Regions from separate parts of the Stenotrophomonas sp. ZAC14D1_NAIMI4_1 genome, predicted to be linked through region 1. Evidence: riboswitches for the same ligand, from Rfam matches in the RefSeq annotation. Region 1 holds a riboswitch; the other holds the start of a gene.
The links. A riboswitch is a leader RNA that binds a small molecule or an ion and turns the genes downstream of it on or off. The one in region 1 is predicted to bind glycine.
Positions count from the first base shown of each region.

Region 2: linked by a shared signal. The riboswitch ahead of gcvP (aminomethyl-transferring glycine dehydrogenase) and the one ahead of C1927_RS18850 (trimeric intracellular cation channel family protein) in region 1 are both predicted to bind glycine.

Region 1 covers NZ_CP026001.1:4,118,388-4,132,821, reverse strand. The annotation lists gene C1927_RS18860 (multidrug efflux RND transporter permease subunit) at 1-1,405, opposite strand, end outside; gene C1927_RS18855 (MdtA/MuxA family multidrug efflux RND transporter periplasmic adaptor subunit) at 1,402-2,586, opposite strand; gene C1927_RS18850 (trimeric intracellular cation channel family protein) at 2,895-3,512, opposite strand; glycine riboswitch at 3,597-3,700, opposite strand; glycine riboswitch at 3,714-3,803, opposite strand; gene C1927_RS18845 (GIY-YIG nuclease family protein) at 3,844-4,119, shown strand; gene C1927_RS18840 (hypothetical protein) at 4,195-4,605, shown strand; gene C1927_RS18835 (nuclear transport factor 2 family protein) at 4,678-5,109, shown strand; gene C1927_RS18830 (DUF2004 domain-containing protein) at 5,142-5,462, opposite strand; gene C1927_RS18825 (NAD(P)/FAD-dependent oxidoreductase) at 5,530-6,807, opposite strand; gene C1927_RS18820 (NYN domain-containing protein) at 6,916-7,692, shown strand; gene C1927_RS18815 (glutathione S-transferase) at 7,775-8,395, shown strand; gene C1927_RS18810 (primosomal protein N') at 8,436-10,613, opposite strand; gene C1927_RS18805 (hypothetical protein) at 11,028-12,026, shown strand; gene C1927_RS18800 (DUF3106 domain-containing protein) at 12,019-12,594, shown strand; gene C1927_RS18795 (MATE family efflux transporter) at 12,772-14,136, shown strand; gene sppA (signal peptide peptidase SppA) at 14,252-14,434, shown strand, end outside.
Region 2 covers NZ_CP026001.1:3,379,448-3,393,881, reverse strand. The annotation lists gene C1927_RS15660 (alpha/beta hydrolase) at 1-701, shown strand, start outside; partial or broken gene C1927_RS15655 (hypothetical protein) at 717-902, opposite strand; gene C1927_RS15650 (catalase) at 926-2,908, opposite strand; gene C1927_RS15645 (AraC family transcriptional regulator) at 3,143-3,865, shown strand; gene C1927_RS15640 (amino acid permease) at 3,947-5,308, shown strand; gene C1927_RS15635 (VOC family protein) at 5,412-5,822, shown strand; gene gcvP (aminomethyl-transferring glycine dehydrogenase) at 5,881-8,748, opposite strand; glycine riboswitch at 8,811-8,913, opposite strand; gene C1927_RS15625 (multidrug effflux MFS transporter) at 9,222-10,448, shown strand; gene C1927_RS15620 (siderophore-interacting protein) at 10,589-11,482, shown strand; gene C1927_RS15615 (hypothetical protein) at 11,563-11,955, shown strand; gene C1927_RS15610 (M2 family metallopeptidase) at 12,057-14,021, opposite strand.

The DNA.
Region 1 (14,434 bases):
CCGCCAGCGTCACCGCGAACTCATGGAACAGCGCGCCCACCAGGTCGGCCATGAACAGCAGCGGGATCAGCACCGCGATCAGCGAGACGGTCAGCGAGACCAGGGTGAAGCCGATCTCGGCCGCACCCTTCAGCGCGGCTTCGCGTGGGCTTTCGCCTTCTTCCAGGTGGCGGGCGATGTTTTCCAGCATCACGATGGCATCGTCCACGACGAAGCCGGTGGCGATGGTCAGCGCCATCAGCGTGAGGTTGTTGAGCGAATAGCCGGCCAGCAGCATCACCGCAAACGTGCCGATGAGCGACAGCGGCACCGCGACGCTGGGAATGAGCGTGGCCGGCAGGTTGCGCAGGAACACCCAGGTGACCAGCACCACCAGGCCGATGGCCAGCACCAGTTCCTTCTGCACGCCGCGCACGGAGGCGCGGATCGATTCGGTGCGGTCGCTCAGCACGTTCATCTGCACGCCGGCCGGCAGCGTGGCCTGCAGCTGCGGCAGCAGTGTACGCACCTGTTCGACCACGGCGATCACGTTCGCGCCGGGCTGGCGCTGGATGTTCACCAGCACCGCCGGCGTGGTGCCGCTCCAGGCGGCCAGCTGGCGGTTCTCGGCGCCATCGGTGATGGTGGCCACGTCGCCCAGCCGCAGCGGCGCGCCTTCGCGCCAGGCCAGCACCAGGGCGCGGTACTCCTCCACGCTGCGCATCTGGTCATTGGCATCGAGCATCACCGCGCGGATCGGGCCGTCGAAACTGCCCTTGGGCAGGTTGACGTTGGCTGCGGCGATCGCGGTACGGATGTGGTCCATGCCCAGGTTGTTGGCAGCCAGTGCAGCGGGATTCACCTGGATGCGAACGGCAGGGCGCTGGCCACCAGCCAGGCTGACCAGGCCGACGCCGGGCAACTGCGCCAGGCGCTGCGCGATGCGGGTATCCACCAGGTCGTGCACCTGCGGCAGCGCAAGCGCCTGCGAGGTCACCGCCAGGGTGAGGATGGGCGTGTCGGCCGGATTGACCTTGCGGTACACCGGCGGCACCGGCAGATCGCCGGGCAGGAAGCTGCCGGCCGCGTTGATCGCCGCCTGCACGTCCTGCTCGGCCACGCCCAGCGACACGTCCAGGCCGAACTGCAGGGTGATGACCGAGGCACCCCCGGAGCTGGTGGAGGACAGCTGCTTGAGGCCGGGAATCTGGCCGAGCTGGCGTTCCAGCGGCGCGGTGATCGTGCGCGTGGTCAGTTCCGGGCTGGCGCCGGGGTACAGCGTGGTGATCTGGATGATCGGGTAATCGACCTGCGGCAGCGCGGCCACCGGCAGCAGGCGGTAGGCCAGCACGCCCGACAGCAGCAGCGCCACCATCAGCAGGGTGGTGGCGACCGGGCGCAGGATGAACGGGCGCGACAGGTTCATGCGCCGGCCTTGGCCGCCTTCGCCGTGGCAGCGGGTTCGGCCACGATTTCCACTGCGGTGCCATCTTCCAGGCCGTCGATGCCTTCGATCACCACCTGGTCGCCGGCCTGCAGGCCGGAGCGCACGGCGACGCGGCCATCATCGGCCGGCCCCAGCACCACGGTGCGGCGCTGCGCTTTGTTGTCCTTATCGACGATGTGCACGTAGTTGCCCTGGCTGCCGAACTGCACGGCCGCGTCGGGAATCAGCAGCGCCGGGTGTTCGCCCAGCTGCAGGCGCACGTTGACGAACTGGTTGGGGAACAGGGCCAGGCCCGCGTTGTCGAACTGCGCGCGCAGCTTGAGCGTGCCGGTCGCCGTGTCGATGCGGTTGTCGACGCTGGACAGGGTGCCCTGTGCAAGCGCCTTGCTTTCGCCGCGGTCCCAGGCTTCCACCGGCAGGCCGGCCTGCGCCTGCACGGCATCGAGCAGGGCCGGCAGTTCGGGTTCGGGCACGGTGAACAGCACGCTGATCGGCGCGGTCTGCGCCAGGGTCACCAGGCCTTCGGTATCGCTGGCGTGCACCAGGTTGCCGACATCCAGCCGGCGCAGGCCGACGCGGCCACTGACCGGCGCAGTGATGCGGGTGTACTGCAGCTGCAGCCTTGCCTCATCCACCGAGGCCTGGTCGCTGATGCGGCGGCCCTGCAGCTGCCGCACCTTGCTCTGTTGGTCGCTCAGTTCCTGCCCGGACACGTAGTTCTGTTTCTGCAGTTCGCGGTAGCGCTGCAACTGGCGTTCGGCGTTCTCAAGTTCGGCCAGGTTCTGCTGCTGGGTGCCCTGCGCCTGCGCCAGCTTCACTTCATACGGGCGCGGGTCGATCTGTGCGAGCAGGTCGCCGGCCTTCACCTGCTGGCCTTCCTGGAAATGCAGGCGCAGCAGTTCGCCATCCACGCGGCTGCGCACCACCACGCTGTGCAGCGGGGTGACCGTGCCGACGGCCTTCAGGCGCAGCTGCAGCGGTTCGGCGCTGGCCCGGGCCACGCGCACCGGCACGGTCTTGCCCGGGCCTGCGGCGACGGTCGACTCGGTGCGCGGCCACGCCCACCAGGCCACCAGGCCGGCGACGATGACGGCGGCGGCGATCACCCACGCGCGGCGGGAACGGGGCGGGGTGCTACGGGACGGCTCAACAGCGGACATGGGGCATCCTGCGCCCTGCGCACGCGCAGGGACATGTACGCCCGGTCGCGCATCATGCGCAGCGGGCAACGGGGGAGGGGAGTGTCTGGCGGGACCGCGACGCGGTGTGGCTGGATGCCGCCGCGCGAGCGACGGGGCGTCAATGGTAGCCAATCAGACCGACGAATGCCGCATGACCAAGGTCATGCCCGACCGCTCTTGTAGAGTCGAGCTTGCTCGACTGCCGTAGTCAGGAGCCGTCGAGCAAGCTCGACGCTACGAACAGCGCATGGTCATCGGTAGCGCCGGGCCACGCCCGGCGGACGCACTCAATGCACTTCGTCGTGGTACACGAACTTGGGCATTTCCCAGCGGTAATGGATCGCCAGCAGGCGCAGCGCGAAGCCACCGCCCAGGCAGCACAGGATGGCCGTCGCATCGGCCACGCCCCAGCGCAGCAGCAACAGGTACACCGCGCCGGTCAGCAGCGAAATGATCGCGTACAGCTCCTTCTGGAAGATCAGCGGCACCTCGTTGCAGAGGATGTCGCGCAGCACGCCGCCGAAGGCACCGGTGAGCATGCCGGCGATCAGCACGATGGGCATGGCATGGCCGGCCTCGCGCGCGATCGAGCAGCCGATCAGGGTGAAGGCGATCAGCCCCAGACCATCGAGCACCAGGAAGGTGCGGCGGAAATGGTGCATCCAGCGCGCGACCCAGGTGGCGATCAGCGCTGCGCATACGGTGAAGCCCAGGTACTCGGGGTGCTTCACCCAGCCCAGCGGATAGTGGCCGAGCAGGATGTCGCGCAGCGAACCGCCGCCAAGGGCGGTGACGCAGGCGATCATGACCACGCCGAACAGGTCCATGCGGCGCCGGCCGGCGGACAGCGCGCCGGTCATGGCTTCGGCGGAAATGGCAACGAGATAGATGATGGACAGCAGCATGGGACAGGCTCCGGGCGCGGTGGGGCCGGCCATGCGCGTATACCGCCACTGCCTGCGCAATGACGGGATGACGATGACCGGTGCCGCTCCCGCTGTCCTTTTGCCTGAGAGTTCAGCGGCGTACGCCGCGTGCCCCTTCGGCGGATCGTCCCGGGCGTGCCCGGTGACCTCTCTCCAGCTCGGCGAGTCGAATGCATGGTTGGTGGGATTCCAGCCCACCGGCCTGAGCGATCATGGGAGCCTGCGCCTTCGGCGGGCGCCAGCGTGGCGCCTCTCTCCTGCATTCGGGCGCCAGTATATCCGCTGCAGTGCAGCACGGCATAATCCGGGCATGGCCCCGTCCCTTCGCCCTTGGTTCCTGTATCTGCTTGAATGCCGGGACGGCAGCTATTACGCCGGCATCAGCACCGATGTGGAGGCGCGTTTCGCCGCCCACCAGGCCGGCAAGGGCGCGCGCTACACCCGGGCCCGGCCGCCGCTGCGCGTGCTGGCCGTGCGTGAGTACCCGGACCGCGCGGCCGCCTCCCGCGCCGAGTGGCAGCTCAAGCAGCAGCCACGCGAACGCAAGCTGGCCTGGCTGCAGGCCCCGGCCGAGGCCGTCCCGTAGATCCACGCCATGCGCGGATGGGGCACATCCGGCCATGCCATGATCGCCACAGCCATCGACACAGGAAGCGGTTCGATGAAACCCCGCTGGATGTTGCTGTTGACCCTCGGTACCGCCCTGCCGGCCTGCGCCCAGACCCCGCCACCGCTGCAGCACGGGCAGATCGGCAGCGCCGCAGAGCTGGCCGCGCAGCGTGGCCCGGCCACGCCCGAGCCCATCCACCTGCGCCGCGACCGGGTGCCGCCTGATCTGGTCGACCTGATTCCGCTGGCCGAAAAATGGGGCATCGGCGATGACCTGCTGCGCGAGGAGATGCAGGCGCGTGCGACCGCAGCGGAGAAACAGGCAATGGGCGATGCGTTGAAGGATCGCCATGCGCGCATCACCGCCTGGCTCGGCAGCTTCCCGCAGGGCCAGCCGATGTCCGACGAAGCCGCCGCGTTCATGTACATGCAGATGGGCGCCGATGAAATGGGCTTGATGTAGATCCACGCCATGCGTGGATGACGCCCTCCAGCCCGTGCCATGATCACCCCGCGCCCAGCGCTGGAGACCCCGATGCCCACGCTTGCCCTGCTGCTCGCTGTTGCCGGTGCGACAAGCCCGGCCGCCGACCCGGCCACCCTTGCGGCCATCGAGGCCACCTGCCATGACTATGTCGATGGCCAGCTGGAGGCCGACCCGCAGCGCGTTGCGCGGTCCCTGCACCCGGACCTGGCCAAGCGCGCGGTGCTGGGCGATACGCCCGACGAGCGCCTGGGCCTGCGCCGCATGTCGAAGGACGAACTGGTGGCACTGACGAAGCAGGGTGCGTTGAAGACCCCAAAGGAGCAATGGGACCGCCGCTGCACGGTGCTGGATGTCACCGGCAACGCGGCCTCGGTGCGGCTGGAAACCCCGTGGTTCGTCGACTACTTCCACATGGGCCGTTTCGACCAGCGCTGGGTCATCGTCAATGCGCTGTGGTATCCCAAGCCGAAGGCGAAGTAGATCCACGCCATGCGTGGATCTCGTCGCCGCGCTCAGCTCTCCATCGAAACGCCAAGCACTTCGCCGTCCTCATCGAGTTCGACACTCAGCACATACTGCGAGACGTCGCCCGGCAGCTCGAAATCGACGTGCACCGAACCCTCGTCTTCCCACGGCTCGCGCGGCTGCAGCAGGCCCAGCACCGCGTCGGCCGCCGGCGTGGCGGTGCCCAGTTGCGCGTTCCAGTAATCGGCTTCGATCTCGTCCAGATGATGCTGGACGAACAGGTCGACGCTGTCCTCGCCTTCTTCGGTACCCAGCAACTGTTCAAGGGCGGAGCGTGCGCGTTTCTGCTGGGCGGTGGGGGTGGTCATGGCATTCCTTTGGGTAGTGATTGGGCGGGGGCTCGGCTCTACAACTTCATCCACGCATGGCGTGGATCTACCTCGGCCGTCGGTCTTCCTGGTCATCGCCGAAGATGATGCGCGCGCTGCGCTGGTAGCTCCAGTACGCCACCGCCCAGTTCAGCAGCACCACGACGCGGTTGCGGAAGCCGATGAGGAAGAACACGTGCGCGGCCAGCCAGAACCACCAGGCGAGGATGCCCGACAGCTGCAGCTTGCCCAGGTGCACGATGGCGGCCATGCGGCCGATGGTGGCCAGGTTGCCGTAGTCGGCGTACTTGAACGGCCCCGGTGCCGGCTTGCCATGCAGGCGCGCGCGGATGGCATCGGCCACGTACTTGCCCATCTGCTTGGCGGCGGGCGCCACGCCGGGCACGGGCTTGCCGTTGGCCTGGTTCACCGCGGCCAGGTCGCCGGCCACGAACAGTTCGGGGTGGCCGGGCAGGGTCAGGTCAGGCTGCACCAGCACGCGGCCGGCGCGGTCCAGCGGCACGTCCAGCGTGCGCGCCAGCGGCGAAGCGGCCACGCCTGCGGCCCAGACCACGGTGCGTGCGGGCACGAACTGCTCGCCCAGCGTGAAGCCCTGGCTGTCGATGTCGCTCACCGGGGTGCCGGTCAGCACTTCCACGCCCAGCTTTTCCAGCTGCCGGCGGGCCTTCAGCGAAAGCACCTCGGGGAAGGAGGACAGCACCCGCGGGCCGGCCTCGACCAGGCGCACCTTGGCGCTGGCCGGGTCGATGTGGCGGAATTCATTGCGCAGGGTGTGGCGGGCGATCTCGGCCAGCGTGCCGGCCAGTTCGACGCCGGTGGGGCCGCCGCCGACCACCGCGAAACTCAGCCAGGCGGCCTTCTTCGCCGGGTCCGGTTCGGCCTCGGCACGTTCGAAGGCCAGCAGCAGCTTGCGGCGCAGGGCGATGGCATCGTCCAGGGTCTTCAGGCCCGGCGCGTCGGCGGCCCACTGGTCGTTGCCGAAGTAGGCGTGGGTGGCGCCGGTGGCCAGCAGCAGGCTGTCGTAGCCCAGAGTGCTGCCGTCGGCCAGCTGCACCTCGCGGGCGGCCTTGTCGATGGCGACGACCTCGCCCAGGCGCACTTCCACGTTGCGCTGGTGGCCGAGGATATGGCGCAGCGGCGCGGCGATATCGGGGGCGGACAGGCCGGCGGTGGCGACCTGGTACAGCAGGGGTTGGAACAGGTGGTGGTTGCGGCGGTCGAGCAGGGTGATCCTGATCTTCTCGCGGGCCAGGGCCCGGGTGGCCCAGAGGCCCGCAAAACCGCCGCCGATGATGACCAGGTGGGGGACTGGTTCGCGGCGCATCGACGTACTCCAGAGGGGGATGGATGTCGCCCTGCATCATCGCACGTCACATGGCCGGTAGCGGCCATGGGCGATACTCCGCTCAGCCTGCAGCCCACCGAGGAAATCATGTCCGAACCGGAAAAGCGCATCGCCCTGTTGATCGACGCCGACAATGCGCCGGCATCGAAGATCGACGAAGTCCTGGCCGAGGTGGCCCGCTACGGCGTGGCCAACGTGCGCCGCGCCTATGGCAACTGGAAGAGCCCGCGCCTGAAGGGCTGGGAATCGGTGCTGCACGAGTACGCCATCCGCCCGATCCAGCAGTTTGCCTACAGCAAGGGCAAGAACGCCTCTGACATGGCCATGGTCATCGATGCGATGGATCTGCTGTACGCGCGCAATCTTGATGGCTTCGCCATCGTGTCCAGCGATGCCGACTTCACCCCGATGGTGATGCGCCTGCTGACCGACGGCGTGAAAGTGTATGGCTTCGGCGAGAAGAAGACGCCCGAGCCGTTCGTCAACGCCTGCTCCAAGTTCACTTACCTGGAAGCGCTGGGCCAGACCCATGCCAGTGTTCCCGATGCCGAGGCCGGGGCAGAACAGGCGCCCAGCGGGCAGTTGGCCAGCGACGAGGTGCGCCCGCGCAAGAACAGTGCGGAACTGCGCAACGACACGCGCCTGGTGAAGATGCTGCGGCGTGCGGTGTCGGCCGCCGAGGGCGAGGATGGCTGGTCGCACCTGGGTCCGGTCGGCAGCCAGATCGGCAACCAGGCCTCGTTCGACCCGCGCAACTATGGCTACGGCAAGCTGAGCGACCTGCTGGCGGCCATCGGCCTGTTCGAGCTGAAGAAGGACGGCAAATCGTCCTACGTGCGCGCGCTGCCGAAGAAGAACCGGTGATGCCACGCGCATCGCGATTGATGGGCGTATCGTAGCGGCTCCGCGCCACCGTGGCGCACCGCTGCAGGCAAGGAAAACCGCAATGTTGAAGATCTGGGGCCGCCGTAATTCCAGCAACGTCCGCAAGGTGCTGTGGTGCGCCGAGGAAATCGGCCTGCCGTATGAATCCATCGAAGTGGGCGGCAGCCATGGCGGCACGCAGTCGGCCGAATACGTGGCGATGAACCCCAACAGCCTGGTGCCGGTGATCGAAGACCACGGCCTGCCGCTGTGGGAATCGAACACGATCGTGCGCTACCTGAGCGCGCGCTATTCGCTGGGCACGCTGTACGCCGAAGACGCGATGGAACGCGCGCAGGCCGAGAAGTGGATGGACTGGAGCACCTCGCGGATGGCCGCGCTGTACTCCGAACTGATCTGGGGCATCATGCGCACCGCGCCGGCCGACCGTGACGAAGCACGCATCAGCGCCGCCATCGTGCGCGCCGGTGATTACCTGGCGATGGCCGATGCGACCCTGGCCAACCAGCCGTGGCTGTCGGGCGAGAAGTTCGCGATGGGCGACATTCCGCTGGGCTCGTTGATCTACGCCTGGTACGAACTGCCGATCCAGCGCCCGGAGCTGCCGCACCTGGCCGACTGGTATGCCCGCCTGCGCGAGCGCCCCGCGTACCAGCGTGGCGTGATGTCGCCGCTGACCTGAGAGGTAGCGCCGGGCCATGCCCGGCGGATGTGACGGACCCTCAATACAGGTCCGTCGGATCCACATCCAGCGACCAGCGCACCTTGCGCGCTTCCGGCAGCGCGTACAGCTGCGGCACCAGCTGGGCCAGCACGCCATGCAGCGGCGGCCGCTGCAGCGCAGAGAGCAGCAGCTGCGTGCGCTGGTAACCGGCGCGGCGCGGCATCGGCGCCGGCATCGGCCCATAGGCTTCCACCACGTTCTGTTTGCCCAGCAGCTGCCGCGCCGCCAGCAGGAACGCATTGGCATGCTCCACCTGCTGGGCTTCGGCACGCATCAGTGCCAGGTGCGCGAAGGGCGGGAAGCCTGCGGCCTGGCGCTGGTTCAATTCGGCCTGCGCGAACGGGTGGTAGCCACCACTCACCAGGGTTTCCAGCAGCGGGTGCCCCGGGTGATGGGTCTGCAGCCAGACTTCGCCGGGGTCGCGTGCGCGACCGGCACGGCCGGCCACCTGGATCAGCTGCTGGGCCAGCTTCTCGCTGGCGCGGAAGTCGGCAGAGAACAGGCCTTCGTCGATGCCCACCACCACCACCAGGGTCAGCTTGGGCAGGTCGTGGCCCTTGGCCAGGATCTGCGTGCCGACCAGGATGCCGGGCTGGTCGCCCAGCTTCGCCAACTGCTGTTCCAGAGCATCGCGGCGCGAGGTGGTGCCGCGGTCGATGCGCACCACCGGGTAATCGGCGAAGGCGCTGACCAAGTGTTCTTCCAGGCGTTCGGTACCGATCCCCTGCGGCTGCAGCGCCAGGCTGGCACAGGCCGGGCAGGCCAGCGGCGCCGGCTGCCGCGCACCGCAGTGGTGGCACTGCAGGCGACGGCCGCCGCCGTGCACGGTCATCGGCGCATCGCACCGCTGGCAGGGCGCGGTCCAGCCGCAGTCATGGCACAGCAGCACCGGGGCATAGCCGCGGCGGTTCTTGAACACCAGCACCTGCTGGCCACGCTGCAGGTGCTCGCCGATACCGGCCAGCACGTCCGCGGAGAGGCCATCGTGCAGCGGCCGCTTGCGTACATCGAGGATGCGCACGCGCGGTGGCCGTGCATCGCCGGCGCGCTGCTTCAGGCGCAGGTGCGTGTAGCGGCCGGCATAGGCGTTGTGCAGGGTTTCCAGCGAAGGCGTGGCGCTGCCCAGCAGCACCGGAATGCCCAGCGCCTTGGCCCGCACCAGGGCGAAATCGCGGGCGTGATAACGGATGCCGTCCTGCTGCTTGTAGCTGCCGTCGTGTTCCTCGTCGACGATCAGCAGGCCGGCCTGCGGCAGCGGGGTGAACACGGCCGAACGGGTGCCGACGATCACCCGTGCCTCGCCGCGCGAGGCGGCGGCCCAGACGCGGGCGCGCTCGTTGTCGTTCAAGCCCGAATGCAGCGCATGCACCGCGATGCCGAGGCGGCCGCGGAAGCGCGCCAGGGTCTGCGGAGTCAGGCCGATTTCCGGCACCAGCACCAGCGCCTGCTTCCCCTGCGCCAGGCAGTGGATGATGGCCTGCAGGTAGACCTCGGTCTTGCCGCTGCCGGTCACCCCGTCCAGCAGGAAAGCGTGGAAGCCCTCGGCGGCGGTGATCGCGGCCACGGCCTCGGCCTGCTCCGGGTTCAGGGTGGGGCCGGGCAGTGGCTGCGCATGCTGCGGCGCCACGCTCAGGGCCACGCGCTCGGCCAGTTCGCGCTTGGCCAGGCTGCGCGCGGCGGTGCGCCAGTCGTCCATGCGCGCACCCAGCACGTCTTCGTCGACCACGGCCTCGCCCAGCAGTTCGGCCAGTTGCCGCGGGCGGGTGCCGGCGCGCAGCTTTTCGCGCTGGGCCTGGCCGGCGGCGGTCAGCTGCCAGCCCCAGTGATGGGTGTCGGGCAGGGCCTCGCCGTGCCGCAGCGGGCCGGGCAGGGCGGTGTTCACCACTTCGCCCAAGGGTGAATGGGTGTAGCGGGCCAGCCACTGCAGGCTCTGCCACAGCTCGCCCTGCAGCAGCGGCTGCGGGTCGCACCAGGCCAGTGCCTGGCGCAGGCCCTGGCCGTCGTCCACCTGGCCGTGCCCGGCCACCGTCCCCACCAGCTCGCGGTTGCCGAACGGCACTTTCAGGCGGCAGCCGACCGGCACGGCCGGGCCCGGGCCTTCCGGTGGCAGGTAGTCGAACAGGCGCGGCAGCGGGACGGGCAGGGCGACCTGCAGGGTCGGGATGGGGGCGAGCATCGGGGCAGTGTAACGGGCAGGGCGGGGGCCGATGGCAGAGGCGATGGCGTCGCCCGCGCCTGCCCGCGAATCATAAATGTCACCTAAATATCGGTGGCTATTAGAGATTCAGTCTTATCCACATCTTCTGTGGATAACGTTGTGTGTTACCGGTCGGCGGGCGCGCGTGAGGCCGATGGCGACGGCTTTACACTCGGGTTGGTCAAAAAATAGCCATACTAAAAACAGTATCAAAATCAATGAGTTGATTGTGAAACATTGCTGAAACAAGGTGAATTCGCGGGTTCACAACGAATCGGCCGGGGACCGCATTGATGCTGTGCACAACCTGCAGCACGAAGTGCCCGTGGGCGCAAGTCCTGCCGGCCGCCGATGGGCTGCCGCTATCATGCCGTCAGACCTTTGGAGTAACCGATGACGGCTGTGCCCGCCCCTGTTTCCTCGACCGCGGCCGGCGCGCTGTCGGCGTTCCTGCGTGGCGTCGAGCGCCGCGCGCTGGTGGTTGCCGAGCTGCAGTGCGGTGACCCCGCCCGCGCCGAGCAGACCCTGGTCGCGGTGATGCGCGCCTTCTCCGCCGTGGCCAGTGACCTGCCGATGGCGCAGTGGCCGACCCGTTTCTGGACCCTGCTGGGCCAGCGCCAGGCCCTGCGCGAGCCGGCCGCCGGGCAATGGCCGCCGTCGCTGGCTGCGCTGGGCGACATGCCGCCGCTGCCGCGCCTGGCCCTGCTGCTGCGGATCGGTGGCAGCCTGGATGAAGGCATCGCCACCCGCGTGCTGGACATCGATGAGGATGGCTACCAGCAGCTGCTGGCCGCCGCCTGCCCGCGTGATGCCCACGGCCAGCCTGACGCCGCCGCCTGGCGCGGCCTGGCCGAGCAGGTGCAGCTGCGCATCCGCGATCTGCCGGCCAAGCGCCTGCAGCAGCTGCAGCAGCCTGCGGCACCGGCTGCGAACAACCAGGCCCCCACCGCCAGCTGGCGCACGCCGGAGCGCGACGAGCGCGCCACGCCCAAGCGCCGCCGCCCCAACAGCGGTGCGCCGCACTGGCGCGGCCCGGTCATCCTGCTGGCGACGGTGGCGGTGCTGCTGGCGGCCGCTCTGGGCTGGCGTTACTGGCAGCATCACGCGACGGCCAGCGATGCACCGCTGCCGGAAGGCGTGGTCGCCGAGTCCGGTCCGGTCACCGTTGAAGCCCTGCCGGCCAGCGAGGTGCAGCCGACCGCTGCCGCCGATGGCCACGCGGCCGAGGACGCCGCCATGCTGGCCGACCGCGACTACCCGCTGGCCGCCGATGCCGACCTGTATGCGTGGAGCGCTGCCGGCGGCCCGCTGCCGGTGGATGAATCCGAACCCAAGCCGACCCGCCCCGAGCCGGTCGGTGCCGCGCTGGAAACCGCTGCTGCCGATGAGTAAATTCCTGTTTGCCAGCGTGCTGCTGGCCCTGCCGCTGTCACTGGCCGCCGCGCCGCCCTCGCTGGAGGTTCCGCTGCCGCCCGCACCGGCGGGCGCAACGCCGGCATCGATGGCCGATACGCGCTCGCCTGCCGCCTTCGCCCAGCTCAGCCCGGAGCAGCAGCGCCAGCGTCGTGCCGATTACGCCTCGTGGAAGGCGCTGCCGGAGGGCGAGCGCGAACGCATCCGCCAGGCGGCCGCCCGCTTTGCCGCGCTGCCGGCCGAACAGCAGCAGCGCCTGCGCGAGCAGTTCCAGGCCCAGGACCAGACCTTCCGCGATGGCTGGCGGTTGGGGCCGCAGCTGGGCATGCAGTTCCCCAAGCTGCACGGTCTGTTCGGCCTGGTGCCGCCGGAGCAGCGCGAGGCGGCGTTGGCCGCGCTGCGCCAGCTCAGTCCCGCGCAGTTGACGCAACTGACGCTGGTGGCCCAGCGCACCCCGCCGCAGGAACGCGACGCCGTGCGCAGCGCCTTCCTCGCCGTGCCGGCGGCCGAGCGCGACGCCTGGCTGAAGCGCCAGGCCGGCCAGTAGCGTCGACCGTTGGTCGACTATCGCGCAACACGCGCGTGTTGCCGGTATCCACGTGAAGAGCAGTCGACCAACGGTCGACTCCATCCAGCGGGCGGCACCGTTTGCCCGTAAAATGATCGGCCGCAACCCGGTGCCTGTGCCCTTCGCGCGCAACCGTAGTTGGCGTCCTGTACTCCCATGTCTACTGCAACCTCCACGCCGCGCTTCCGCAAGGAAGTCGGCGCGACCGGTCTGCTCGCCCTGCCTTTGGTGCTGGGCCATGTATCCACCGGTCTGATCTCCTTCGTCGACAACGTCATTGCCGGCCACCACGCCACCGCCACCCTGGCTGCGGTGACCATCGGTACGGCCCTGCTGTGGCTGCCGATGCTGATCCCGATCGGCACGCTCATCTCGCTCACCGCCTCGGTGTCGCAGCTGCACGGCGCCGGCCGCGAGCGCGAGATCGGCCCGCTGTTCCGCCAGGCGCTGTGGCTGGCGCTGGGCCTGGGCCTGATCATGTTCACCTTCCTCACCGTGGTGCCGCCGCTGCTGCCGGCCTTCGGCATCGCCCCGGACATCGTGCCGGGGGCCACGGCCTTCCTGCATGCGGTGCGCTGGGGTGGCCCGGCGCTGACCCTGTACTTCTGCATGCGCTATCTCAGCGAGGGCATGCACTGGACGCTGCCGACCATGCTGCTCGGCTTCGGCGGCCTGCTGGTGCTGGCGCCGATGGGCTACGTGCTGGCCAACGGCAAGTTCGGCTTCCCGGAGATGGGCGCCGAAGGCCTGGGCATCGCCTCGGCGGTGATGATGTGGCTGCAGGCCATCGCCTTCGGCACCTACCTGTGGTTCACCAAGCGCTTCGCCCACCTGCAGCTGTTCTCGCACTTCGAGGGCCCGCGCCCGGCGGCGATCTGGGACCTGCTGCGCACCGGCCTGCCGATCGGCATCACCGTGCTGATGGAGGGTGGCCTGTTCATCGTCACCGCGCTGCTGATCGGCCGCCTCGGTGCCAACGAGGCCGCCGCGCACCAGATCGCGATCAACGTCGCGCAGCTGTGCTTCATGATCCCGATGGGCGTGGCCGAGGCCACCACCGTGCGCGTGGGCCATGCGGTCGGCCGTGGCGATGGCTTCGGCGTGCGCCGCGCGGCGTGGGCCGGCTACGCGATCATCATGGGCACGCAGACGCTGTCGGCGGCGGTGCTGCTGTTCGGCCACGATGCCATTGTGGGCGTCTACACCAACGACCTGGCCGTGGCCGGCCTGGCGTCGACCCTGCTGCTGTACGCGGCCACCTTCCAGTTCCCCGATGGCATCCAGGTGTTGTCGGCCGGCGCGCTGCGCGGGCTGAAGGACACGCGCGTGCCGATGTTCATCGCCATGTTCGCGTACTGGGGCCTGGGCATGCCGCTCGGTGCCGGGCTCGGCCTGGGCCTGGGCATGGGGCCGCAGGGCATGTGGATCGGCCTGATCGTCGGCCTGACCGCCGCTGCCATCCTGATGGGCTGGCGCCTGCGCCGCAGCAGCCTGCGCATCGGCCAATCGGCCCTGGAATGATCGTCGCGCCCGTCACCACACCCCGTGACGGGCGAACCCCTGACTTGTGTCCGATGCCGCCTCACACGGCACCGGCTATGCTGTTACCACGGCAAGAAGCCATCCGGAGCGCTCCATGAACCAACCCGTGCCCCCGCTGCCCCCGGCGCATCGCAACCCCGTCGCCAGTTTCTTCATCGGGCTGTGGGACGTGATGAATTTCACCCGCAGGCTGATCCTCAACCTGGTGTTCTTCGGCCTGCTGCTGTTGGTGGTGGTGATGTTCATCGTCGCTGCAGGCATGGGTGCCGGTGCCAGC
Region 2 (14,434 bases), 740 kb from region 1:
ACCCGCCGCTGCGCCCCCGTGTGCTGATGCTGCCCGGCCTGGACGGTGGCGTGGGCATGTCGGGCGCGTTCCTGGAGGCCTTGCGTGCACACGGGCTGGAGGCGGAGGCGCTGTCGCTGCCCGTGCACGGGGCACAGGATTATCCGACCCTGGCGGCATGGCTGCAGCCGCAGCTTCCCCGGCAGCCATGGGTGCTGCTGGCCGAATCGTTTGCCGGTCCGTTGGCGGTACAGATTGCTGCGCAGGCGCCCGCCGGCCTGCGTGGGCTGGTGCTCAGCACCACCTTCGCGCGACGGCCGGTGCCGGTGCCCGCCGCGAGCGCTGTGGCGCTGTCCGCGGCATGGCCGTTGCCGCCGCTGCCGGTGATGGCGCGGGTGCTGCTGGGGCAGTGGCGAACACCGCAGAACGTGCAGGCATTGCGCCAGGCCTTGGCCGAAGTACCCAGCCGCGTGCTGCGGCAACGCGCCGCCAGCACCCTGCGCGTGGACGTGCGTGCGCTGCTGCCGCGTATCGCAGTTCCGACGCTGTACCTGCAGGCGCGGCAGGACCGGCTGCTGTGGCCGCCCAGCGTGTCCGAGCTGCAGGCCCAGCTGCCGGAGGCACGTCACGTCGCGCTGCAGGGGCCGCACCTGCTGCTGCAGGCACGGCCCGAACAGGCGGCCGAAGTGGTGGCGCGCTGGGTGAACGGGCTGCCTGGCTGAGGTTCAGCTGTCGGCGGCCTTCTTTGTTGCCTTGCGCCCGCTGCCGCTGCGCTTGCCACCGCCATCCTGCTTGTTGACGGTGGCCCACGCGATGCGTTCGGCCGTACTCTCACTGGCGCCGCGCGCGCGTTCGCTTTCCTCGATGTGCTCGGCCTGGCGCTTCTGTTTGTCGGTGTAGGCAGATTTCTCACCACGGGGCATGTCGCTTCTCCGGTAGGGAACGATCAGGCCAGCAGGCGCAGCTTGGGTTCGCGCGCCCACTGGCGGGTGGCCGCGGCAGCGAGGAAGCCCTTGGCGTCCTCGGCTTCCACGGTGCCGGCATCGTTGCCCACGCGGGCGGCCTTCAACAGCGCCTGGCCACCGGCATCGCTGGCAATGGCCTTCAGGTGTGCCCACGCATGGCTGACGAATTCGACGGCAGCGGCTTCCTTGGCCAGCGCCTTGGCCCCGTCCGCACTGAGCACCACGGCCACGGCATCGAACACCGCCGAGGGCGTGCCCGCCAACTGGCCATCGGCAGCCTGGCGCTTGCCGTCGCTGAGGGTGGCGCCACCCACTTTCGGCGCCACCAGTTTCACTTCGGCACCGGCCTTCTGCGCGGCCTTGCGCAGGCTGGCGATCAGCCCCGCATCGGAGCCCTCATCGAACAGGATGCCGATGCAGCGCCCCTGCAACGTGTCTTTCGTGCGGCCGATGATGCGTACCTCGGGAACGGCGGGCATGTCCTGTGCGGGCGTTGCGGTCGGCGCGGCATCGGGCAGGTCGGCCAGGGCCAGGCCATCGGCTACGCGCTTGGCCAATGTCTCGTCGATGTTGCGCAGGTGGCTGACGGTACGCACGCGCACCTTCAGCGTTTCCACCTTGGACAGCTCGAACACCAGCGCCGAGGCGAGATGCGCCTGCTCCGGCTTTTCCAGGCTGCGGAAGAACGCGCGCGCCTGGCTGTAGTGGTCGGCGAAGCTCGCCGCACGCGTGCGTCCCTTGCGGCCATCATCGGCGGTTGCATGGCTGCGGAACCCGGCAGCGGTTTCGCGCGGGCTGTCGTCCTCCAGCGAGCTGGGGTCGTAGGCCACACGGCCCTTCGGCACCTGCATCTGCATGTGTCCATCGCGCTGGTGGTTGGCGAAGGGGCATTTGGGCGCATTGACCGGAATCTGGTGGAAGTTCGGCCCACCCAGGCGGATCAGCTGCGTGTCCAGGTAGGAGAACAGGCGGCCCTGCAGCAGCGGATCGTTGCTGAAATCGATGCCGGGCGGCACGTTGGCCGGGCAGAACGCCACCTGCTCGGTTTCGGCGAAGAAATTGTCCGGCCAGCGGTCCAGCACCATGCGCCCGATCACCTTCAGCGGCACCAGCGATTCGGGAATGATCTTGGTCGGGTCGAGGTGGTCGAACGGGAACGCCTCAGCCTCTTCTTCGGTGAACAGCTGCACCGCCAGTTCCCATTCGGGGAAGTCGCCGCGCTGGATCGCCTCGAACAGGTCGCGGCGATGGAAGTCGTTGTCGGCGGCCTGCAGTTTCAGCGCTTCATCCCACACGGTGGACTGGATGCCCAGCTTCGGTCGCCAGTGGAACTTGACGAACGTGGAGTCGCCGTCCTCATTCAACAGGCGGAAGCTGTGGACGCCGAAGCCTTCGATCATGCGCAGCGAACGCGGGATGCCACGGTCGCTCATCGCCCACATGATCATGTGCATCGATTCGGGCATCAGCGAGATGAAATCCCAGAACGTGTCATGCGCGCTGGCGGCCTGCGGGAACGCGCGGTCCGGCTCCATCTTCACCGCATGCACGAGATCGGGAAACTTCATCGCATCCTGGATGAAGAACACCGGGATGTTGTTGCCGACCAGGTCCCAGTTGCCTTCCGGCGTGTAGAACTTGACCGCGAAGCCCCGCACGTCGCGCGGAGTGTCGACCGAACCGGCACCGCCGGCCACGGTGGAGAAGCGGGTGAACACCGGCGTCTTCGTGCCCACTTCGGTGAGCACGCGGGCGCGGGTGTACTTCGCCAGCGAACGGGTCAGTTCGAAATAACCATGGGCGGCGCTGCCGCGCGCATGCACGATGCGTTCGGGAATGCGCTCGTGGTCGAAGTGGGTGATCTTCTCGCGGAGGATGAAATCCTCCAGCAGGGTGGGTCCGCGCGGGCCCTCGCGCAGCGAGTTCTGGTTGTCGGCCACCGGAATGCCCTGCGCGGTGGTCATCGCCGGATGCGTGCCGCCGGCCTGCAGGTGCAGTTCGTCACCGTCGCCGCGCTGCTGGGCCTGGGACTTCTGGGACGGGGCGGGTGCGCGCTTGCCGGTCGGCTTGCTGGCGGCCATCGGGGGGGTCTCCGGGATACGAGGGGGGCAGGCCATGACAGTCGCCCCCGGGCCGTTAACCCACGGTCCGCCGCGGGTGAACGTACAGGCAAAAGCGGGCTCGGGTATGCTTGCTGCATGCGAGTCGAGCCCACCGACATCGAAGCCCTGTTCGACGCCATTCCGGACGTGCTGTTCTTCATGAAGGACCGCCAGGGCCGCTACACCCACGTCAACCAGACCATGCTGCGGCGGCTGGGCCTGCGTGCGCGCAAGGATGTCATCGGCCGCACCGCTGCAGAGATCTACCCGACCGGCCTGAGCGCGGATTACGTGGACCAGGACGCACGCGTGCTGTCCGGTGAAGTGATCGAGAACCTGATGGAGCTGCACCTGTTCGCCAACCGCGAACCGGGCTGGTGCCTGACCTGCAAGCGGCCGCTGCTGGTGGATGGCAGCATCGAGGGGCTGATCGGCATCTCCCGCGACCTGGGCCAGAAGGACAGCCTGGGCACCCAGTACGAGCAGCTGCGCCTGGCCCTGGCCCACCTCAACGCGCACTACGCCGAGAACGTGCGCATGCAGACGCTGCTGGACATCACCGGTTTCTCGCTGTCCAAGCTGGAGCGCAGCTTCCGCAAGGTGTTCCAGATGACCCCGCAGCAGGTGCTGACCCGGCTGCGCATCCAGATGGCCATGCACCTGCTGCACGGTGACGACAGCATCGCCTGCATCGGCCAGGCCTGCGGTTTCAGCGACCAGAGTGCGTTCACCCGCAAATTCAAGGCTGAAACCGGTTTCTCGCCGCGTGCCTATCGGGCCCGTATCGGGGGCAATGTCGGCGAGGCCCTGCTGTCCTGAGCGGTCTGCTGCACTGTGCCTATCCCCGTGGGTGGGGGACAATGTAAGGTGACGCCCCTGTAGCCGCCGCCAGTCCCGCCGATGCCCGCCAGCCCCGTTACGCCTTCCCGCCTTGGCCATTCGCTCAAGCCGCGCCAGTTGATCATGATGGGCCTGGGCAGCGCGATCGGCGCCGGCCTGTTCCTCGGTTCCGGCGTGGGCGTGCAGGCGGCCGGCCCGGCCGTGCTGGTGTCCTACCTGGTGGCCGGCGCGCTGGTGATCATCGTGATGAATGCCCTGGGCGAAATGGCCGCGGCCAAGCCGACCAGTGGCGCGTTCTCGGTGTATGCGGCCGATGCCATGGGCGCCACCGCCGGTGCCACCGTGGGCTGGTTGTGGTGGGTGCAGCTGGTCATCGTCATCGCCGCCGAGGCGGTGGGTGCGGCCGGCCTGCTGGCCACGGTCTGGCCGGTGATACCGGTCCCGATGGCGGCGCTGGCCTTCATGCTGTTCTTCACTGCGATCAACCTGCTCGGGGTGAAGAACTTCGGCGAGTTCGAATTCTGGTTCGCCATCCTCAAGGTGGCCGCCATCCTCGCCTTCATCGCCATCGGCATCGCCCTGCTGATGGGCTGGCTGCCGCAGGTGGCCTCGCCGGGGTTGAGCAACTTCACCCAGCACGGCGGCTTCGCGCCGAAGGGCCTGGCCGGCATCGGCGCGGCGCTGCTGGTGGTGGTGTTCGCCTTTGGCGGCACCGAGATCGTGGCGGTGGCCGCCGCCGAAACCGAAGACCCCGAGCGCAGCATCGCCCGTGCCATCCGTACCGTGGCCTGGCGCATCCTGGTGTTCTACATCGGCTCGCTCAGCGTGATCATCGCCGTGGTGCCGTGGACCAGCGAGTCGCTGAAGTCGCCGTTTGCCGCCGTGCTTGCGGTCGCCAACATTCCGGGCGCGGCCACGGCCATCACCCTGATCGCGGTGATCGCGCTGCTGTCGGCGCTCAATGCCAACCTCTACGGTGCCTCGCGCATGATGTATTCGCTGGCGCAGCGCCGCGAAGCCCCCGCCGTGCTGGGCTGGACCGACCCGCGCCAGGTGCCGGTCATCGCCGTGCTGGCCAGCGTGCTGTTCGGCTTCGCCGCCACCATCATGGAGCTGCTGTTCCCGGACAAGGTGCTGCCGGTGCTGCTCAACATCGTCGGCTCCACCTGCCTGCTGGTGTGGACGCTGTCGCTGGTTTCGCAGCTGGTGCTGCGCCGTCGTGCCGATCGCCAGGGCACCCGCCTGCCGTTCCGCATGGCCGGCTTCCCGTGGCTGACGGTGTGCGCGCTGGGCATCCTGGCGCTGATCTTCGGCCTGCTGCTGAGCGAGGCGCATACGCGCCTGCAGTTCCTGTCGATGGTGGCGCTGACTGCGGCCATCGCCGCCGGCAGTGCCATTGCGCGGCGCATGCGGGAAGCCTGATCGGGGCTGCCGGCCAGCGGCCGGCACTACCACGGCGGCTGCACATCCGCCGTGCCATCCTGATCGCGTGGGCCGTCACCGGCCCGTCGAACAGGAGTACCGCATGCTGCGCAGTCGCCCGTTCCTGATGTTCACCGGCCAGGCCGAGGCCGCCATGGCCCTGTACGCCGACGCCTTCGCCGATTTCCGCCTGCTGGCCCTGCAGCACCACCCCGAAGGTGCCGGCGCCGGCGTGCCCGGCCAGGTGCGCCAGGCCATCTTCCTGCTGGGTGGCACCCACTACCTGTGCTTCGACAGCCTGGACGTGCACGACTTCACGTTCAGTCCCTCGATCTCGCTGTTCGTCGAATGCGCGGGCAGCGAGCAGTTCGAGCGCGCGGCGCGGGTGCTGGGCGAGGGCGGGCACTGGCTGATGCCGGTGGGGGACTACGATTTCAGCAACCGCTACGGCTGGGTGCAGGACCGCTACGGCGTGTCGTGGCAGTTGAGCCTGGGGCAGATGCCGGACCCGTGAGGCACAACGAAAACGGCCCGCTTGCGCGGGCCGTTCCGTTTACCGATCCATCGGGAATTTACGCCTCGACTTCGTCGTCCTTGTAGGCATCGACCGGGATGCAGGCGCACATCACGTTCTTGTCGCCGTACACGTTGTCGACGCGGGCCACCGGCGGCCAGTACTTCTGCAGCTTCAGGCTGGGCAGCGGGAAGGCTGCCAGCTCACGCGGGTAGGCGTGGGTCCACTCGCTGGCGGTCACCGCCGTCGCGGTATGCGGGGCGTTCTTCAGCGGGTTGTCCTCGCGGTCCAGGCGGCCGTCTTCGATCGCGCGGATTTCCTCGCGGATCTGGATCATCGCGTCGATGAAACGGTCCAGCTCGTGCAGCGATTCGCTCTCGGTCGGCTCGACCATCAGCGTGCCGGCCACCGGGAAGCTCAGGGTCGGGGCATGGAAGCCGAAGTCGATCAGGCGCTTGGCCACGTCTTCGGCGCCGATGCCGCTGGTCTTCTCCAGCGGGCGCACGTCGAGGATGCACTCGTGCGCCACCAGGCCGTTGCGGCCGGTGTACAGGGTCTTGAAGTGCGGAGCCAGGCGCTTGGCGATGTAGTTGGCGTTGAGCTGCGCGACCTGGGTGGCCTTGCGCAGGCCTTCGCTGCCCATCATGGCGATGTACATCCAGCTGATCGGCAGGATCGAGGCGCTGCCGAAGCTGGCCGCGCTGACCATGCCGACCGGGCCGTTGTCACCCAGCTTGCCCGGCAGGAACGGGGCCAGGTGTTCCTTCACCGCACACGGGCCAACGCCCGGGCCGCCGCCGCCGTGCGGGATGCAGAAGGTCTTGTGCAGGTTCAGGTGGGAAACGTCCGAACCCCACTTGCCCGGCTTGGCCACGCCGACCAGGGCGTTCATGTTGGCGCCGTCGGTGTACACCTGGCCGCCGTGCTGGTGGATGATCTCGCAGATCTCGACCACTTCTTCCTCGAACACGCCGTGCGTGGAGGGGTAGGTGATCATGATCGCGGCCAGGCGGCTGCTGTACTTCTCGGCGTTGATGCGGATGTCTTCGACATCGACGTTGCCGTTGGCATCGGTCTTGGTCACCACGACCTTCATGCCGCACATCTGCGCCGAGGCCGGGTTGGTGCCGTGCGCCGAATCCGGAATCAGGCAGATGTCACGATGATCTTCGCCGCGCGAGCGGTGGTAGGCGCGGATCGCCAGCAGGCCGGCGTACTCGCCCTGCGCGCCGGAGTTCGGCTGCAGGCTGACCGCGTCGTAGCCGGTGCACTCGACCAGCATCGCTTCCAGCGAGTCGATCAGTTCCTTGTAGCCCAGCGCCTGGTCGGCCGGCACCAGCGGATGGATCTGCGAGAACTCCGGCCAGGTCACCGGGATCATTTCGGCGGTGGCGTTGAGCTTCATGGTGCACGAGCCCAGCGGGATCATCGTGCGGTCCATCGCCAGGTCCTTGTCGGCCAGCGAACGCAGGTAGCGCAGCAGTTCGTGCTCGCTGTGGTGGGTGTTGAACACGGGGTGGGTCAGGAATTCCGACTGGCGCAGCAGGGCCGCCGGCAGTGCGTCGGCGGTGCTGGCATCCAGTGCGTCCACGTCGGCCTGCGCACCGAACACGGCGGCCAGGGCGACGATGTCGGCGCGGGTCGCGGTCTCGTCCAGGCTGATGCCGACCGAGTCGCTGTCGATCGCGCGCAGGTTGTAACCGGCGGCGCGGGCCTTGGCGTGGACCTCATCGGCATGCACGCCGGTGATGTGCAGGGTGTCGAAGAAATCGCCACCCACCTGCACGCCGGCATTGCGCAGCGATGCAGCCAGGATCGAGGCCAGGCGGTGGGTACGACGGGCGATGCGGGCCAGGCCTTCCGGGCCGTGGTAGACGGCGTACATCGAGGCCATCACCGCCAGCAGCACCTGCGCGGTGCAGATGTTGGAGGTGGCCTTCTCGCGGCGGATGTGCTGCTCGCGGGTCTGCAGGGTCAGGCGGTAGGCCGGCTTGCCTTCGGCATCGATGGAGACACCGATCAGGCGGCCCGGCATCGAGCGCTTGTAGGCATCACGGCAGGCCATGAACGCGGCGTGCGGGCCGCCGAAACCGAACGGCACGCCGAAACGCTGGCTGTTGCCGACCACGATGTCCGCGCCCCATTCGCCGGGGGCGGCCAGCAGGGTCAGGGCCAGCAGGTCGGTGGCCACGGCCACCAGGCCGCCGCGCGCGTGCACGGCATCGACCAGTGCCTTGTAGTCGCCCACCTGGCCGAAGGTGTCCGGGTACTGCAGCAGCAGGCCGAAGGCCTCCGCTTCCAGCGCTTCGGCCGGGGTGCCCACGCGCAGCACGATGCCCATGGGCTCGGCGCGGGTGCGCAGCAGTTCCAGCGTCTGCGGGTGCACGGCGTCGTGCACGAAGAAGGTGTCCGACTTCGACTTGGCCGAACGCTTGGCCAGGGTCATCGCTTCAGCGGCGGCGGTGGCTTCGTCCAGCAGCGAGGCGTTGGCGATCTCCATGCCGGTCAGGTCGGCACACAGGGTCTGGAAGTTGATCAGCGCTTCCATGCGGCCCTGCGAGATTTCCGCCTGGTACGGGGTGTAGGCGGTGTACCAGGCCGGGTTTTCCAGGATGTTGCGCAGGATCACGTTCGGCGTGTGGGTACCGTAGTAGCCCTGGCCGATGAAGCTGCGCAGCACGGTGTTCTTGTCGGCAATGGCACGGATCTTCGCCAGCGCCTGCACTTCGGTCATCGATTCCGGCAGTGCCAGCGGTGCGGGCGACTTGATCCTGGCCGGCACGATGGCATCGGTCATCGCGTCCAGCGTGGCGTGGCCGAGGACATCGAGCATCTGCGCTACCTCGGCATCGTTGGGGCCGATGTGGCGCTCGACGAACGCGGAATGATGCTCAAGCTCACGCAGGGAGGGGGTGTTCTGGGACATGGCGAAGGATCCGTCAGGAAAGGGCACACGCACGGGCACAAGCCGCCGGTTGGCGGTCTGCGGGGCGCCCCTCTGTCCTTTTGCCTGAGAGTTTAAAAGCGCGGCTGGCCGCTGCTTCGTGCCCCTTCGGCGCCGGATCGAACCGGTCTCTCCAGAGTTCTGTTACGGGTGGTATCGGGCCTGAGCGATTACGGGCGTTGCGCCTTCGGCAGCGGTGTTCCGCTTCTCCCACCATGTTGCCCCCTGATTATAGCGGGTTGCCGCCGCTGAACACGGGCCCGGAACCGGGGCAGCGCGCCTGCGCGCCTGAATGGCCGATGGCCCGGCCATGCGTTTCGTGCAGTGGTCGATGGCATCGGCCGCAATCCGGGCCTATCATGGCCGGACTCTCGTATTCATCTGGCGCCGTCCCTGCTGCAGGGGATCGGCGCCCGCCGTGCGTGCCGCGCATGGCCCTGCCGGACGCTTTGCCGATGACCCCCGCTGTTGCCCCTTCCACCCGACGCATGGCCCTGCTGCTCGCAGGCCTGGCCATGTTCGGCCCGTTCTCGATCGACACCATCTTCCCGGCCTTCCCGCAGCTGGCCCAGCGCTTGGCGGTGGATGAGGTGGCGGTGCAGCAGACCATCAGCGTCTACCTGCTGTTCTACGCGTTGATGAGCCTGGCGCACGGACCGCTGTCCGATGCCTGGGGCCGCAAGCGGGTGATTCTCGGCGGCCTGGTGGTGTTCATCGGCGCCTCGGTCGGCTGCGCGCTGTCCACCGACCTGAGCACCCTGCTGGTGTTCCGCGCGCTGCAGGGCCTGTCGGCCGGCGTGGGCATGATCGTCGGCCGCGCGGTCATCCGCGATCTGTACCACGGCCACGATGCGCAGCGGCTGATGAGCCAGGTATCGATGCTGTTCGGCATCGCCCCGGCCATCGCGCCGATCATCGGTGGCTGGATCCTGCTCAGTGGCGCCGGCTGGCCGCTGATCTTCTGGTTCCTGGTGGTGTTCTCACTGCTGCTGCTGGTCTGCACGGCCCGCTTCATGCCGGAGACCCACCCGGTGGCGGCTCGCGTGCCGCTGTCGCCGCGTGGCCTGCTGCGTGACTACGTGCGCATCGGCTTCAACCCGCGTTTCCTGCGCCTGGCGCTGGCCGGCAGCATCAACTTCGGCGGCATCTTCCTGTACATCGCCTCGGCGCCGGTGTTCGTCATGCAGCACCTGCACCTGGGTGAAGGTGGCTTCGCCTGGTTGTTCATTCCCACCATCGGCGGCATGACCACCGGTTCGTTCCTGTCCGGGCGCATGGCCGGGCGCACCACGCCCACCCGCCAGGTCGCCATCGGTTTCACCCTGTGCGCGGTGTCGGTGCTGCTCAACGTCGGCTATGTGTCCCTGGCACCGCAGTTCGTGCTGCCGTGGGCGGTGCTGCCGATCTTCCTGGGCGGCATGGGCATGGCGCTGATCTTCCCGATCCTGGCGCTGGCGGTGCTGGACATGTACCCGCACCAGCGCGGCCTGGCCTCCTCGCTGCAGGCGTTCATCCAGCTGATGATCAGCACCGTGGTGGCCGGCCTGGTGTCGCCGCTGCTGAGCGGCAGCCCGCTGCACCTGGCCCTGGGCCAGGCCGCCTTCTTCGCGGGCGGCTTCGCGTTCTGGTACTGGGAACACCGCCGCGAGCGCGCAGTGCAGGCAGTGGCCACCGGCCTTTGAGCAGCGCGCAGGGGCAGGGCGGCGCAAGCGTCCCCCGGCCCCTTGCGCCGCTGCAGCGGCGAGCTAGGCTGGGTGTTCCAGCCAGCCACTGCACGGGTGCATGACGGCCAGCCGATCCGAAGCCGTCGCGAGGTACCCCCATGGCTGCGCAGCAGACCTACCGCCTGTTCGAGGTGGCGCTGAAGGAGCGCCGCGTCCTTTCCCCCTCCCTGCACCGCCTGGTGTTCACCGGCGCCGACGTGGCGCGGATGAAGACCGAGGGCCCGGATCAGCGGATCAAGGTGTTTTTCCCCTTGCCCGGCCAGGACGCCCCGGACGTGCCCAGCGGCGAGGACTGGTACGCCCGCTACCGCGCCCTGGCCGACGACCAGCGCCCGCCGATGCGCACCTACACCCTTCGCCAGCTGCGCGCCGCGCAGGGCGAGGTCGACGTCGATTTCGTCCTGCACGGTGAAACCGGGCCGGCCTCGCGCTGGGCCACGCATGCCCGGCCCGGTGACCGCGTGGTGCTGCTGGCCCCGGATGCCGAGTGCGCCGAGAGCAGCGAAGGCTGGGAATGGAAGCCGCCGGCCGGGGTCGGCCAGGTGCTGCTGGTGGCTGACGAGACGGCGCTGCCGGCGGTGGCCGGCATCCTCGAGGAACTGGCCGCCCAGGTAGATCCGCCGCGCGTGCTGGCCCTGCTGGAAGTGGCGGGCGAGGGCGGTGCCATCGCCTTGAAGGCGCCGCCCACTGCCGAACTGGTATGGCTGCCGCGCGGCCAGGCCGCTTACGGCCAGGCGCTTGTGCAGGCCGTGCAGGCACGGTTGGCCGCCTCGTCGGTGGTTGCCGGGGAAGCGCTGGACGAGATCGACGTGGACGCACAGATCCTGTGGGAGCAGTCCGACGCGGGCGTGGCCGGGCCGTTCTACGCCTGGATGGCCGGCGAGGCCGGGGCCGTGATGGCGATCCGCCGCCACCTGGTCCGAGACTGCGGGCTGGACCGCCGTGCGCTGACGTTCATGGGTTACTGGCGGCAGGGCCGGGTGCTGGACTGAGCAGGCGGGGCCGGCGCCCGTGAAGCGGCGTCATGGCCGGGGTGCGTTATCCTTGCGCCCCCTCGTCGCGGTACCGCCCCATGTCCACCACCTCCAAGACCCGTCGCGACCAGCGCCGCCGCCAGGAAGAAAAGGCTGCCAACAAGGCCGCTGCCCAGGCCTCGCCTGTCGAGCCGCATGCCGAACTGCGCGATGCGCAGCGCACGCTGCTGGCTGGCGTCGTGCGCCGCGATGGCGAATGGGTGCTGGGCATGGATGGCCGCATCGCCGGCCACAGCGAGAGTGCCGCGCAGGTGCTCGCGCTGATCATGCAGGCCGGTGAACTGCACGAGCGCAAGGGCACGCCGGTGCGCCTGGTGTATTCCGATGCGCTGCGCGATGCCGCGCAGGCCGAGGCCAAGGAGAAGGGCCAGACCTTCGAGGAATACAAGGCCGAACTGGCCGCCGCAATGGCGGCGAAGAAAAACAACTGACCTGCAGTTGCGGTAGTGCCGGCCGCTGGCCGGCAACCCATTGCCGGCCAGCGGCCGGCACTACCAGAAAGGGGCGGATCCTTGCGGACCCGCCCCTTCTTTCATTTCGCCGCCGGTGCCGCGCTGGCCTGCCAGCCGCACATCTGGCCCTGGTTCTGCTGCTTCAGCCAGTCGTTGACCGGGCTGAAGTACTCGATCATCGGGCCGGCATCGAGCTTGTCGCTGCCGGTCAGCTCCTTCAGCGTGGCCTGCCACGGCTGGCTGGCACCCTTGCTCAGCATCGCCCAATACTTCTGGCCGGCTTCCTTGTTGCCGTAGAAGGTGCACTCATGCAGCGGGCCCTTGTAGCCAGCCGCATCGCACAGGCCCTTGTAGAACTGGAACTGCAGGATGCGCGCCAGGAAGTAGCGGGTGTACGGCGTGTTGCCCGGCACGTGGTACTTGGCGCCCGGATCGAAGAACTCTTCGCCACGGGTGCTGGCCGGGGCCACGCCCTGGTACTTGGCCTTCAGGTCCCACCAGGCCTTGTTGTAGTTGTCGGCGGTGATCGAGCCATCGAACACGCCCCAGCGCCAGCGGTCGATCATCAGCCCGAACGGCAGGAACGACACGCCCGACAGCGCCATGCGCATCTGGTTGTTGATGACCGCTTCGCGGCTTTCGGTCGGCGCGTCGACCAGGCCGATCGAGCTGAGGTACTTCGGCGTCATCGCCAGCACGATGGTGTCGCCGATCGCTTCATGGAAGCCATCGTTGGCACCGCCCTGGAACAGCGGCGGCAGCGGGTTGTAGGCCAGGTCGTAATAGATGTGGCCCAGCTCGTGGTAGATGGTGGTGAAGTTCTCTTCGTTCGGCTTGATGCACATCTTGGTGCGCACGTCGCCTTCCATGTTCATGTCCCAGGCACTGGCGTGGCAGACCACGTCGCGGTCATCGGGCTTGATGAACTGGGTGCGTTCCCAGTACGTCTGCGGCAGCGAGGGCATGCCCAGCGACACGTAGAAATCCTGCGCGCGCTCGGTCATCTGCTTGGCAGTGCGCAGTTCGGCCTCGCGCTGCGCCTTGTACTGCGCCGCCACGTTGGCATCCTTGCCGGCCTTGGCCAGCGCCGCGCTCAGGTTGGCCTGGTACTGCTTTTCCAGCGCTGCGGTGATGTCCAGGCTGCCGGCACCGGGGTACGGTTCCAGCTGGTCCCACAGGTTGGACCAGTCCTGCTGCCACATGTTGCCCAGCAGGTGCGCGGCGATCAGGCCGTTGCCCACTTCGGCCTTGTCCTTGCCATAGGTCTTGTCCAGTTTGCCGCGTGCGTAGCAGTGCAGCTGCTCGTACATCGGCTTGACCTGCTCCCACAGGCGGTCGGTTTCCGGCCCGATCTGCTCCGGCGGCATGTCATAGCCGCTGCGCCACATCTGCCCGGCATCGGTGAAGCCCATGCCCTTGGCGCCTTCATTGACCAGGCTGACGAACTGCTGGTAGTCGCCGCGCATGCTCTTGGTGGTGCTGTGCCAGCCCTGCCAGGCGTCGAGCTGCGTGTCGTAGTCGCGGCTGCGCGCCAGCACCTGTTCCAGCTCGCCGAGCTGGCGGCAGGAGTTGGGATCGTTGGCATCGGTGCAGTACTTGCCCGCGCCGTAACTGCCTTCCATGCGGGTGGCGATCTGGGTCAGCTGGGCCAGCTTGGCCGGATCACGCGGCGCCGGCATCGAGGACATCAGCTTCAGCAGGTGGATGGCGCGCTTGCTGTCCTCGCTCATCGGCTGGCCGTCGTACTTGCCGGCCTGCTCGATCCAGCTGTTGAGCTGGGTCAGCGAGCGCTCGTTGGCCTTGGCGGCGATACGTTCGGAATCGCTGTTGATGTAGGTGGAGGACAGCCACTGTGCCGAGGTCATCTCCGGGTAGGCGGCCTTGAATTCGGCGTTGATGCGGGCGACGAACTGGTCGGCGGTCTCGCCGGCGGGCGTGCTGGCGGTGGCGGCCTCGGTGCCGGGCGAAGGTTCCTTCTTGCAGGCGACCAGGGCCAGCGTGGCGGCGGCGATTGCCGAGGCCAGCAGGAGATGGCGGTGAGTCACGGGCGGTCCTTGGGTGGTGAACGACGGCCGAAGGCTAGTGGGCGCGCGTGCCTACCGCAAGTGGGGAAGGTTGGTGGGGCCCGGCAGGGCTGCGCCCTGCACCTGCAGAGGCCAAAGCCGAAGCAAGATCAAAAGCCTGCATTCCGTGGGACGGCGGGGCACTGTGGGTTTGCGGGGACGCCGTAAACCCGTCCATGGGGGCTTGGTCGCCGCATCCATGCGGCTCACACCCCGCAAACCCACAGTGCCCCGCCTTCGACAGTTGGCCGGCGGCTGTGGGTGGGTGCCGACCGTTGGTCGGCACATCTGTCAGATATCGAATGAATTCATCCACGCATGGCGTGGATCTACCGTGCCGACCAACGGTCGGCACCCACCATCAGCAGCGGAAATCGGCACCCACCAGAGCAGGA